DNA from 3 places in the Alkalibacillus flavidus genome. Region 1 is predicted to be linked to each of the others. Evidence: riboswitches for the same ligand, from Rfam matches in the RefSeq annotation. Region 1 holds a riboswitch; each other region holds the start of a gene.
What was found. Region 1 has a riboswitch for thiamine pyrophosphate ahead of ABID56_RS12180 (YkoF family thiamine/hydroxymethylpyrimidine-binding protein). Riboswitches for the same ligand answer to the same signal wherever they lie in the genome.

Region 1 (4,592 bases):
CATGCGTGACGAAAACAATCGTCGTTCCTTGCTTTTGAATATTGGTCATCAGATGCATTAATTCTGCAGTTGTTTGAGCATCTTGGCCAAATGTTGGTTCATCAAATAACAATAAATCAGGTGTTTCGTCTAACATAGTCGCGACACTGAGGCGGCGTTTTTGACCTCCGCTTAACGCAAACGGGTTTTGCCACTTTTCTTGAAGTAATTGAAAGTCACTTAATAATTGAGTTGTTCGTCTGTTGATTGTGTCGTAGTCGTAACCGTTCAACGTCATACTGAAAGCCACTTCATCATACGTTGTGTCTGTCAGAAACTGATGTTCAGGGTTTTGAAATACAAAGCCCATATGTTGACGTAACGCTGCTTCTTTCCAATCGTTGAGCGATTTTTCTAAAAAGGTAATTGCCCCGTCATTTGGTTGTAAAAGCCGAGCTATTAATTGTAATAATGTTGATTTACCTGCGCCGTTCTCACCGACAATTGCTATCATTTCACCTTGATGAAAGGTCATATTGATATGCTGTAATATAGGTGAATGGTTTCTTGAAAATGAAACATTCTTCATCGCGAGACACGGCTTACGGTGCACTGCGTCTATAGTCGGCTTGCGTGGGTGGTTATGACGCCTGTATTGTTCAGGGATGAAGATGCCATGTTCCATTAACACGGTCTGTTTTGTTTGAAAGATTGTATCGACAGGACCATCTTCTATCAGTTGACCGTCTTGGTTTAAAACGAGGGCTCGATCGATCAGTTTAAGCCAGTCGTCTGCCTGATGCTCGATGATTAGAATCGTTAGCGCCATAGTCATGCGCAATTGTTCAATTAATTGAATAAATTCTAACCGACTCATCGGGTCTAAATTGGCCGTCGGTTCATCGAGAATGAGAACGTCTGGTTCAAGCAATAACACCGACGCGAGTGCGATTTTTTGTTTTTGACCGCCCGAAAGTGTATGGATTGCTTGTTGTTTATAGTCAATCATTCCGATATGGTTCAGTATCTGGTTGATCCGGTGCTCGATTTCGTCCCGTGGTACTTGGCAATTTTCCAGGGTGAATGCGAGTTCATCCTCAACCGTGATCATACAAAACTGACTCTCAGGGTCTTGAAATACGATGCCGATTTGTTGGTTAAGTGCTCCTTTAGCGAAGTCTTTAATCAAGTGACCTCGGTAAAAGATCTCCCCTGATGCGACACCTTCAACCGCATCAGGGTATAAACCATTTAAACAAAGGGACAAACTCGATTTACCAGAACCACTTGGCCCAATCAACAACGTCGCCTCATTGTCATACAATGAGAACGTTAAGTCATCCAATGTTGGTTGATCTAATGTCTCATAACTAAATGAATAATGTTCGGCAGTTAGGACCGGTTTATGAGACATGATGGTGCTCACCTTTTTGTCGATGTTCTTTTCCAAGCGCGTACCCTCTTAGTACACCTGTTTTAGCTAATTGATCACTTAGCCATTTACCGAGAAGCCCTGTGATTAGAATGCTACTGATGATTCTTGTGACTAACATAATAGCAACTAACCAGTATTCGTAGGCATAAAATCCGGCAGAGTAAAAATGCCACGCAAAACTAAAGATGGCTGTCATAACACCAGCTAACACTAAGATGCGAGTACGATAATCTTGCCATTTTGTAAGGGCAAAAGCCGTTTCTGCACCTAAGCCTTGGACAGCAGCGCTCATGATTAATTGAGGGCCAGCCGGACTGCCGATCAAGACTTCAACAGTACCAGCGATTAACTCCGACGTGAATGCAGCACCAGGCTTACGGATAATATAGGCTGCGATGATTGACACGATAAACCAAATGCCATAAATAAACTCATATCCTAATGGCCCGATCCCAAAAGGTGTTAACAACCCGACGAGTCCCTGACCTAAACCGAACGCTAATAAATAAATAACCGCAAATGCCACACCCAAAATGGACATTAAGACAATTTCTTTTAACTTCCATTGTTTTGTCATGGTTATCCTCCTATCGATTAGACGGGCTATTCGCCGAAATCGTAAAGGTCATTGTCGTATGCGATACCTCTTGCTGCACAGCTTCGAAAGCTTCTTCCATAGCATCAAAGATCGATGCAACATCGCCGTCTAAACGCGTCATATAATGGGACGGACTGACATCAACGCCGCGCGCTTTTGATAAGTCGATTTGTTCGTAAATTTTGTCCATATAATCGTCGCGACCAAGAGGGTGAATGGCAAATTTACACCCAGCTTGTTGTTCGTTGGCACTTAAGTTAGGCGCGTTGACCGGCTCGTCACTTTCTGCCATATACACGTCCGCTTCGTTATCACCTGGGCAACCGACTGAAAAGGTACCACTCATCGCGACGTGTTCACCTGTTTTAGCAGCGTGTAAGAAGATCGCTTTCGTGATATCAAAAATATGCACGATTTTACCTCTCATACACGTTGTGACATCATCTGTTTCCTTCCACACACTCGAATGGTCGACCTCATCTAATGCAGACAAAATAATGTCCACAAAGTTGTCGCTCATCGGAAAGAGTGTAAACTGAACACCTGCGATGCGACTAGTTCCACACTGTTGATTCGTCATGACGAATCGCCTCCTTAAAATGTAGTGTCATAACAAAAAAACTGCATCCCGTGGGAATGCAGTTCAGCCTTAGTGTGGTCGTGCTTACAGTTGTTCAAGCCTCACTGCACTTCCCCACGCTAGTATTATCTAGTTCGGGTCTTGAGGGTCAGGACATTCCTTCTCAGCCACACGACGTAGCTCCCCTAGTGCATGTTCATCACGTATGCAGTTTTGTTATACTTACATCATAATAAAAGGATTAGGATTTGTAAACGGTGAAAGGTGACGGAATTTGTCGAGAGTTTATGAAAAAAGGTGGCATCACAGTCATGGAAGATGAAAAAGAGATAATTAGACGAACGGAACAGATGGTGAAAGAAAAACTTGAATCAGAAGGATCGGGTCATGACTGGTGGCATATTGTACGCGTTGTTCACAATGCTCAACACATCTCGAAAACGGAAACAGTTGATGCGTGGGTTGTGACGATGGGAGCCCTTCTACATGATGTCATAGATGATAAAGTTGTGGTTGACCCTGATCTTGAACGGGCGAATCTTGAATCGTGGCTCGAGAATCAAGGTGTGTCGCAATATCACATAGATCAGATTCTCGCTATTATCGATACCATTTCGTTTAAACACGGTTTTGAGGCCTTACCGAGTCTTGAAGCGGAGGTCGTTCAAGATGCTGACCGGCTCGATGCGATTGGGGCAGTCGGGATTGCACGTTGTTTTACTTATTCAGGGTCAAAAGGAAGTCCCATTCATGATCCGAATTTATTCCCGCGCGAATCCATGACACCAGACCAATATCGTCGTGGCGACAGTTCTGCCATCAATCATTTTTATGAAAAATTATTAACATTGAAAGATAAGATGAATACGGAAGAAGGTTATCGGATCGCCTGCGAACGTCACCAATTTATGGAGCAATATTTGCAACAATTTTTTGCTGAATGGGATGGATTTGCTTAAAGGGTGTTACGTTTATGAAATTTTGTGGAATAGTAAAGGGAGACGTAATAAACTATGGAAGGTGATATGATGTTGCAGTATCAACCCTATCTTGATGAATTAACGAAAAACGCAACCGAAACGTATGCGTTAATGAACCCTCATACGAAAGAAGAAATTGTAAGAGTTCCAGAATGCAGTCAGGGGCAAATGTTAAAAGCGGTCAACCTTGCGAGTGATGCATTTGAAACAGTCCGCTCAATGCCTGCGCATGAACGATCCGATATTTTAAACCGTGCGAGCGACATTATTGCCGACCAAAAACAAATGGTAGCTGAAACGATTGCGCAAGAAGCGGGTAAACCGATCAAATATGCGTTAGGGGAAGTCGATCGTACCGTTCAGACGTTAAAGTTTGCTTCCGTTGAGGCACGTAAATTAGAAGGCGAATCGATTCCGATGGACGCAGCGCCTAATGGAGCCGGACGCGATGCGTATACCATATATGAGCCGATAGGTGTGATTGGCGCGATTACACCGTTTAATTTTCCATTAAATTTAGTCGTGCATAAAGTCGGACCAGCCATTGCATCAGGCAATACAATGATCGTTAAACCAGCTGAGAAAACGCCGTTATCAGCGATTTTGTTACGAGAAGCACTCGTTGAAGCGGGCCTTCCAAGCGACGCTTATCAAGTCATCCCTGGCGACGGCAAAAATTTAGGTGAGGTACTGCTTAACAGTGATGACGTGAAGAAAATAACATTCACAGGTAGCCCGCGTGTCGGACGTGACATTAAATCTCAAGCCGGGCTGAAAAAAGTCACCCTGGAACTCGGTAATAACTCAGCGTTGTACGTCGATAAAAGCATGCACGACCGCCTAGATGACGTCGTAAGTAAAACAGTTAATGGAGCGTTTTCCTATAACGGACAAGTCTGCATTAGTACACAGCGCGTATACGTACACGACGACATTTTCGATTCATTTCTAGACCAGTTCGTCCAAGAAACGGAGAAGCTTACATTCGGCGATCCACTCGATAACAATACAGACTTGTCC
Region 2 (4,592 bases), on a different contig from region 1:
GCTTTCCATCTTACCATCGACGACACAACTGACGTACTCACTCACCAAACTTTTATGCGATAACATAACGCCTTTCGGTCGCGATTCTGTCCCACTCGTGTATAACACATGCGCTAAGTCTTCATCTGCTAAATCTTCATCCACGAGCGTCGTCGGCTGATCCGAACGCACCGCTTGAAGGGATTGCCAATCCGCCAGATCACTTGAAACCGCTTCGCCATCAGCTAAATCCATGACAAACTTAAAATGGATTGAATCTCGTTTCACCGCTTCTTCCAATACAGGCGCAAAATCGGTTGACGCCACCAGCCCCGTTGCTTGCGAATGTTCTAAAATATACGCCACATCATCGTGTGACAACATATAGTTGATTGGAATCATCACAGCTCCAAGTCGTGCGAGCGCAAATTTTAACACGACGAAATCGAGACTGTTTTTCGACATCACCGTAATCATATCGCCTTTCACCATGCCTTGCTCGCGAAACGCATGCGCTGTTTGATTCACTAAATCGTCCAACTCAGCATACGTAACACGCCGTCCTTCATACGCTAGCGCAAACTTGTCCGGCATCCGCTCGCGCGTCCGTAACAATAAGTCACCTAATGTGTTTCGTCTCGTACGTTCCAACATTTGATTCAAATCGTTCGACATCACGTGAAACACTCCCCCAAATTTGTTCTGATGACTTACAAATCTGAAAATTCTAATTATTATTATAAAATAGTATATGGCCCAATTCAAGTGAAGATGCTTTTTCGGAAAATCGCCGAAAAATCCCGAGATTTCGCCGTATATTTTCGTAAAATCGCCGTATAATCTGAAAAAATCGCCGTATCCCTCCTGAAAATCGCCGTATCAATCGGTCGTGCGGATCACGTGATAAACAAATACGAAGTAATCGTTGCAATTGTTACAAGATTGTGGCACACTGAAATGGAATAAAAATCAAAATAGACATAAGTTGTAGGGGGACCAGTGTTGCTGGTTGAGATTGTATCCGTAAGATACTGACTCTTAGAACCTGAACTGGCTAAGACCAGCGTAGGGAACACATCGACTCGACGTAATTAATCAACGTTTGTGTGCCCTAGGCGAACTATTCCTAGGGCTTTTTTAATACCTCCAACTTATGGCTAAACACAATTTGGGGAGGTTTTTCTAAGATGAAAAAATGGATTTTGATCATGGTAGTAAGTTTGTTACTCGTCGCATGCGGCGGGGAAAGTGAAGACAACACAGAAAACAGTGACAACGAAAGCGTGAAAGTCGTCCTCGATTGGACGCCTAACACAAATCATACTGGCCTATATGTCGCACAAGCGGAAGGGTATTTTGAAGAACACGGTTTAAATGTTGAGATAATGCTTCCAGGTGAATCGTCAGCCGATCAGCTCATCGCATCAGGCCAGGCCGATTTTGGGGTCAGTTTTCAAGAAAGCATTACGGAAGCACGCGCCCAAGACGTGCCGGTCGTTTCCATCGCAGCGGTCATTCAGCACAATACATCAGGTTTCGCTTCTTTAGAAGAAAAAGGCATAACATCTCCTGAAGATTTTGAAGGTAAAACGTACGGCGGATGGGGTGCCCCACTCGAAAAAGCGGTCATTTCATCTGTGATGCAACAGGAAAATGCCGACGTTGAAAAAGTCGATATCGTCAATATGGGAGACACAGACTTTTTTACAGCCGTTGAGCGCCAAGACATCGATTTCGGCTGGATTTATTACGGTTGGGATGGCATTGAAGCTGAACTTCGTGGCACTGATCTGAACATGATTTATTTAACTGAATATAGTGACAAACTAGATTACTACACACCAGTACTCGCGACAAACGAAACGATGATTGATGAACAACCTGAAGTCGTCGAAAGCTTCGTCGCAGCAGCGTCAGAAGGCTATCAATTTGCGATCGACAACCCTGAACAAGCAGCGGATATATTAATCGAAGCCGAACCTGATTTAGACGAAGAACTCGTGCGCGAAAGCCAAAAATGGTTATCGCCGCGCTATCAAGATGACGCACCACAATGGGGTCATCAAAAACTGGACGTCTGGGAAAATTACGCCGAATGGATGAACGAACACGACCTTCTTGAAGGCGAATTTGACGCAGAATCAGCCTTTACGAACGACTTTTTACCCAAGGAGGAGTAACACATGGCTAATACATTATTAAGCATTCAAGTCATCCCGAAAACACCCGGGCCAAACGACGACGTCATTCCATACGTCGATGAAGCGATTCACGTCATCGCTTCATCGGGCGTCAAATACGAAGTCGGGCCGCTTGAGACGACGATGGAAGGCGAACTGTCTGAATTACTTGCCATTGTCGAACAAATTAACCGAAAAATGATCGACATCGGCTGTCCGAACGTGATCGCCCAGGTGAAAATTGCGCATTATCCAGAAGGGGCGTCAATGGATGCGTTAACGGAGAAGCATCGCGATGCGTAACCTAATCATACAAGGGTGGCGGCCGGCGCTCGTTTTAATTGTTTTATTCGCCGGTTGGGAATTAAGTACGGTCGTGTTTAACATCGAAAAGTGGTTTTTACCCCCACCGAGCGATATTATCACAGTCGGCGTCACCGAATGGACCGATTATAACCAGCACGTATTCGCGACGTTAAAACTGATCGTGATCGGTTTCGTGATCGGAAGTGCAAGCGGTGTCGGCATTGCAATCGCACTTCATTTAGTGCCGTTTTTACGCCAATCGATGTATCCGCTTATTATTTTATCGCAAAACATTCCAATCATCGTCTTGGCTCCACTTCTCGTCGGCTGGTTCGGTTTCGGCATGTTCCCTAAATTAATCGTGATCACACTTGTGTGCTTTTTCCCGATTGCGATTTCATTATTAAGTGGCTTCCAGCAAGCTGACCGCGATCTAAGCCATTACATGCAAATGGCTGGCGCGACCAAACGGCAAATCTTTCGTAAATTAGAGTGGCCAAATGCGTTGCCGTCTTTATTTTCTGGTTTGAAAATTTCGGCCACATACAGCGTGATGGGGGCTGTCATCTCTGAATGGTTAGGCGCCAACAACGGACTCGGTGTCTATATGACGCTTGCTTCGTCCTCATTCCGACCCGACCGTATCTTCGTCGCGATTTTCATCATCGTCGCGATTAGTTTATTATTCTTTTTACTCATCGTCTGGCTCGAAAAGCGCGTCATCCACTGGCAAACAGCAGAAAAGAGGGATTCCCATGACACACCTTGATGTAAAACACATTCAGCAATCATTCGGCGATCAACACGTTTTAGACGATATCCAATTTTCAGTGGATGAAGGCGAATTCGTCTCGATTTTAGGTCCATCAGGTAGCGGTAAGAGTACGTTGTTTCGCTTGATCGGTGGAATTGAAACGCCAACATCAGGCGATATTCACTTAAACGGTCGTAGTATTACGGGGAAACCTGGCTCGGTTAGCTACACCCCACAATCGCCATCGCTCTTTCCGTGGCGTACTGTGCTCGAGAATGTCTTACTCGGACAAGAAATCCAAGGGGAAAAAGATTATGACAAAGCCTTAGATATGATTGAGCGTGCCGGATTAGCATCGTACGAACATGCCTATCCGCATGAATTGTCAGGTGGGATGAAACAACGCGCGTCATTTATTCGAAGCATTTTAAGTCCTCAATCGCTCATCCTACTCGACGAACCGTTTTCAGCACTCGACGAATTCACCCGCATCGACATGCAACAATGGTTGTTATCAATGTGGGAAAACCATAAACGCACGATCGTGTTCGTCACGCACAATATCGAAGAAGCGATGTTTTTATCCGACCGCGTGATCATCTTGTCGCACCGCCCAGCGACGATCCAAAGCACGTTCGATATCCCGTTCTCAAGGCCAAGGCATGAAGATTTATTATTGTCACAAGACTTCTTAACATTAAAAAAAGATATCTATCACGACATGAGGCAGTCGCATACGTAATGCGGGTGCTTTTTAATTAGGATGAGGCGAGGTTCTCCGTATTGAAGCAAGATTTCGCCGAATAATTCCGCTATTTCGCCGTATCATTCAAAAATTCCGCCGTATCATCACAAAAAATCGCCGTATCACCGCCATATTTCGCCGTATCCGCCTCATCAAAACGAAAAAATCCGCACCTAAGTGCGGATTTTCCCTCTTCTCTTGATTCTATTGATTTTCAATCACCATCGCGATGCCTTGTCCACCACCGATACATAAACTAACAACGGCATATTGGCCGCCGCGTCGCTTTAATTCATACGCCGCAGTTAGCAACACGCGCGTTCCACTCACGCCAACGGGATGACCTAATGCAATCGCACCTCCGTTCACATTCGTTTTCGCACGGTCTAAACCTAACGCTTCTTCAACGGCTAAATACTGTGCGGCAAACGCTTCGTTCACTTCGACGAGATCCATATCATCCAGCGTTAACCCCGCTTTTTCAAGGGCGCCATTAATCGCTGGCACAGGGCCAATCCCCATAATAGTCGGATCAACTCCCGCGACATGCCACGCCTTCACTTCCGCAATCGGCGCTAAATCATGGTCACGCACCGCATCTTCTCCAGCAACGACGACGCTCGCTGCT
Region 3 (4,592 bases), on a different contig from region 1:
ACAAAATTTTATTGAGCAAATGAGTAATTTGATTCAAGGATTTATAGCGTTTATAAATAACTATAAAAAAAGGTGGGATTTTGAAATGAAATGGGAGAGTAAAGATTCAAACGACAAGTGGTTGTTTTAGGTATGTTCTCAGATCGTCTTCACATTAATCAATTAGGTAAAGATTTGGCCATTTATTCGATTGAATTATTAATTAAATTTTGCAACTCCAATTCACATCAACTGCATTACTGGAGGGTCGTTGGCGCTGAAAATGAAGAGTGGGAGGATTTTCTTGAACTTTTTGAGCAGGAAGACCCTTATCCCTTTGAATATGAATTAACGGAAGAACCTAACGGAGGTCAAGACCATATTATAGCGTGCTCTAGCTTTACAACTGAACATGATTTAATCACAAGTGTTCAAGGATATGGATTTGATAAAGAAAGTAAGAAGGTTTTATCTACGAATCTATTTAATATTATTAGATAGATTTTTAGAAATTTCAGATTCCAGCATTGCAATGACGAGCAAGCTGAGTGTAATATAGAAAATATTTCTCTTACAAAAGATGCATAACTTTCTGAACTTTGTTACACTATTATTATCCAAGTGAATAATGAAGTTCAACTACTAGGGGTGCCTGTTAAACGGGCTGAGAGGAAAGCTTTACTTTCCGACTCTTGGGACCTGATCTGGGTGATGCCAGCGTGGGGAAGTAGTCAACATAAAATTGACAAACCGGGTCCCATTTATTAAGGGATCCGGTTTTTTGTTTTCATTTTCCCATTATTCATGAGAAGAGGAGGGGGAATAGATGATGACCATGGTTGATTTGTTAGCTTTGAGAAGACTTAGAATATAGTTGCTTGTTTGGTAAGGGTGAATCTTACTTTTTTAAAGCATGCTATAAACTGAATTATTACCATTTCACTTGGATGTTAAAGATAATGGTAATTGAAGTGACCAACCGTTGTCATAAATGTATAAAACGTTGCTAGGGGCGCGAATATCATCGCTGAGATAAGGCAAAGCCTTAGTCCCTTTGAACCTGATTCGGGTCATACCGACGAAGGGAAGCACTCAAAATTTCGAGTGGTTTCCTGTATACAAAACAAGGAGGCTATTTTTTATGACTTTTACAGAAGAATTGAGAAGAGAAAACGATGATATATTTCAGGCGATTTTTGATCATCCGTTTGTTCGTGGACTTGGAGAAGGCGAGTTACCAGACGAAGCAGTTGCTCATTATGTGAAGGCGGACTATGAATATTTGAATACGTTCATGCAGCTATATGGAACGGCGGTATCTCAATCGAAAAAACGCGAGGATATTGCTTTTTTCCAGGCACAAATCGCTTTTGTACTTGGAGATGAGATCCATCCACACCATAACTTGTGTAACTATATTGGTGTGCCATACGAAGAACTTCAAGGCTTCCCGCTACCGCCTACGGCTGACCATTACCGTACACATATGAAAAGTGTCGCGACGGAAGGGCTTCTCGGTAAAACAATCGCAGCCATGCTACCATGTCCGTGGACGTATCAGGAAATCGGCCAGGAACTGAAGAAAGAATTCTCTCCGGAGCCTGATCATCCTTTTTATGAATGGATTGAATTTTATGCTGATGATTCGATTACTTACACGACTGACTACTTGTTGAAGCGTCTAAATGAAGAAGCTGAAGCAGCCTCTTCTGAGGATCGCAAGCTTATGAAAGATGCTTTTAGAAAGAGTTGTCAGCTGGAATATGCTTTCTGGGAGATGTCTTATACGATCGAAGGTTGGCCGGTTGGAGAGGGGGTGCTGAAATGAAGCCTTTTACAGCCCTTACGATTGCTGGTTCTGATTCTGGAGGAGGAGCTGGTATACAGGCAGATCTCAAAACATTTGAAGAATGGGAAGTGTATGGCATGTCTGTGCTCACCTCGCTAACAGCCCAGAATACGACAGGCGTTCAAGGTGTTCATCATGTTCCAGCGTTCTTTATTGAAACACAACTTACGGCCATTGAAGAAGATTTGCCTGTCGATGTCATCAAAACTGGAATGATAGCGACGTTAGAGACGGCAAAAATGATAGGGACATGGATCGCACGTCAGAATATTCCTTATGTCTGTGATCCAGTTATGGTGTCTGCCAGTGGTTACCCGCTCATGGAAGAAGAGACACGGGCTGCTTTATCTGAGTACCTGTTTCCTTATGCAACGGTCATCACACCGAATATACCTGAAGCGGAAACATTACTAGAGATGGAAATAAGCACAGAACGTGACATGGAAGAAGCAGCCCAGCGTTTGGTAAAAGAATTTGGAGCAGGTGGAGCACTTGTTAAAGGAGGTCATCTAGATGGAGAAGCGGTGGACGTATTATATGACGGAGAAGAAGTTAGAATGTATCGAGAGGATAAGATTCTGACAGAGAATACGCATGGTACTGGTTGCACGTATGCTTCGGCGATTGCGGCCAATCTGGCGATGAAACGAACACTTTCGGGTGCTGTCGAACAGGCAAAGCCCTTCATCACTGAAGCCATCCGTTATTCTTTTGATATTGGATCTGGGAAAGGTCCTACCAATCATTGGGCTTACAGAAAGGAGAGAGAACAATGAATCTTGAACAATTGAGGGAAGAACGCCCACTCGTTCATCACATCACGAATGAGGTAGTCATGAACTTTACTGCGAATGGTCTGCTCGCATTCGGTGGCAGTCCTGTTATGTCTAAGGAAAAAGAAGAGATTGAAGAAATGGCCGGTATCGCGAATGCCATCGTATTGAATATTGGTACCGTCAGGAAAGAGGATTTAGAAACTATGATTAAAGCAGGAAGAACTGCAAATAAAGCAGGGGTTCCTGTGCTTCTAGATCCTGTTGGTGCGGGTGCAACGACTTTCAGGAAACAGGCGGTTCAAAGGATTGTGAATGAAGTCGATATCTCTGTCGTGAAGGGGAATGCTGGAGAGATAGGTGCGCTTGCCGATATTCCTTTGAAGGTAAAAGGCGTGGATTCCGAAGAAGGTGGGGATGCAGAAGTCATTGCTTTAGAAGCGGCGAAGACTTTACAGACGAGGGTTGTAGTGACTGGAGAGACAGATGTCATTAGTGATGGAAAAGACTTCTTCACGTCTTCGCACGGAACACCACTCCTCGGTTACATTACAGGTGCAGGGTGTCTGCTCGGATCTCTGATAGCCGCCTGCATTTCTATTGAGGAAGAGAAAATAGAAGCAGTACAGTTCGCTATTAATTTCTACAATAAAGCTGCCGAACGTGCTGAGAAGAAAGCGGGAGGCCCTGGGACATTTATTCCTCACCTGCTAGATGAATTGGGGGAGACCGATGACTGACTTTCTGCACACGTATTTCATCATGGGCAGTCAGGATTGCAGGGAGGATCCGGAAATGGTGTTACAACAGGCGATTAATGGTGGCATTACAACCTTTCAATTCCGAGAAAAGGGTAAAAATGCGCTGAGTGGGCAGGCAAAGATAGAGCTTGGTCACCGTTTGCGAAGGATTTGTAAAGACTACGGCATCCCTTTCTTTGTAAATGATGATATTGAAATTGTTCGTGAATTGGAAGCAGACGGCGTTCATATTGGTCAGGACGACAGTGATATTAGGGAAATTCGGGAAATGTTTCCTGAGCTCCTAATAGGGCTATCCATTTCTACAACTGAAGAGCTTCATGTCAGTCGTTGGGATTTGGCTGACTACCTTGGTGTCGGTCCTGTGTTCAAAACTTCTTCAAAGGATGATGCGAAAGAAGTAATTGGCATCGAAGGTCTTCGTTTTATCCAAGAACAGGTGCCATTGCCTGTCGTCGCAATAGGGGGTATTGATGAATCGAATGCTCAGCAGGTGAGACAGACAGGTGCAGGGGTAAGTGTGATTTCAGCTATTTCAAGGAGTGAACAGCCGAATGAAACCGTTAAACGTTTGAAGAAATAGAGATGATATAGAGAATGTTCGTTGGTGAAATTTTAACATGGCATTCAATTTGATTTTGATGCGGTTGATTAACTGAACTCATCCAAAATCAACGATATTGATATTAATAGAGAAAATTTCTTAGACTCAATGTTATTTGCCCCTATTTGTAATATCGAAAGAGGAGACGAAATGGTACTTGTAGAAGAGGAAAGCAGTACGTCTACGAAATGATTGACCGTGAAGTTGTTAAGCCTAACGTATGTGAAAACGTTGAAGGGAAATAATACTAATCCTTGTCAGTTAAAATAGACTGGTGCAAGCTCGAGTTAATATCGGCTTCCCACCAGTCTATTTACTGTAATAATACTGGGTTAATTTTTGGAGTTTAGTGCAGTAAACATATGCTTCATCTTCATTACATTTTCAAAATTGGTTTAATGGTGCTTCTATTTGAGGAATCGGCAAATGCCTGGTTAATCTCCTCAGCAACCAAGTTCCCTTATGACAATGCCGTTGCTGAAACAACCTTCAAGGTAATCAAAATAGAGTTTGTATAAGGTACCGATTTTATTGAACGATAAGACAGTTGACCTTGAATTTTTTGATTTTGTGCACCGGTTCAATTATATCCTATCCATCAATCACTTAATTACTTATCACCTGTC

Region 2: it holds a riboswitch for thiamine pyrophosphate, as region 1 does, so the genes downstream of both, ABID56_RS07070 (ABC transporter substrate-binding protein) here and ABID56_RS12180 (YkoF family thiamine/hydroxymethylpyrimidine-binding protein) in region 1, are expected to answer to the same signal.
Region 3: it holds a riboswitch for thiamine pyrophosphate, as region 1 does, so the genes downstream of both, tenA (thiaminase II) here and ABID56_RS12180 (YkoF family thiamine/hydroxymethylpyrimidine-binding protein) in region 1, are expected to answer to the same signal.

What each region holds. Positions count from the first base shown of each region.
Region 1 covers NZ_JBEPMX010000016.1:17,046-21,637, forward strand. The annotation lists gene ABID56_RS12170 (ABC transporter ATP-binding protein) at 1-1,393, opposite strand, end outside; gene ABID56_RS12175 (ECF transporter S component) at 1,383-1,991, opposite strand; gene ABID56_RS12180 (YkoF family thiamine/hydroxymethylpyrimidine-binding protein) at 2,002-2,592, opposite strand; TPP riboswitch at 2,687-2,789, opposite strand; gene ABID56_RS12185 (HD domain-containing protein) at 2,850-3,551, shown strand; gene ABID56_RS12190 (aldehyde dehydrogenase family protein) at 3,606-4,592, shown strand, end outside.
Region 2 covers NZ_JBEPMX010000006.1:66,688-71,279, forward strand. The annotation lists gene ABID56_RS07065 (acyl-CoA synthetase) at 1-654, opposite strand, end outside; TPP riboswitch at 959-1,068, shown strand; gene ABID56_RS07070 (ABC transporter substrate-binding protein) at 1,167-2,159, shown strand; gene ABID56_RS07075 (thiamine-binding protein) at 2,163-2,462, shown strand; gene ABID56_RS07080 (ABC transporter permease) at 2,455-3,234, shown strand; gene ABID56_RS07085 (ABC transporter ATP-binding protein) at 3,221-3,961, shown strand; gene ABID56_RS07090 (acetyl-CoA C-acetyltransferase) at 4,169-4,592, opposite strand, start outside.
Region 3 covers NZ_JBEPMX010000003.1:213,605-218,196, reverse strand. The annotation lists gene ABID56_RS05000 (hypothetical protein) at 133-480, shown strand; TPP riboswitch at 614-722, shown strand; TPP riboswitch at 978-1,083, shown strand; gene tenA (thiaminase II) at 1,121-1,807, shown strand; gene thiD (bifunctional hydroxymethylpyrimidine kinase/phosphomethylpyrimidine kinase) at 1,804-2,604, shown strand; gene thiM (hydroxyethylthiazole kinase) at 2,601-3,341, shown strand; gene thiE (thiamine phosphate synthase) at 3,334-3,945, shown strand.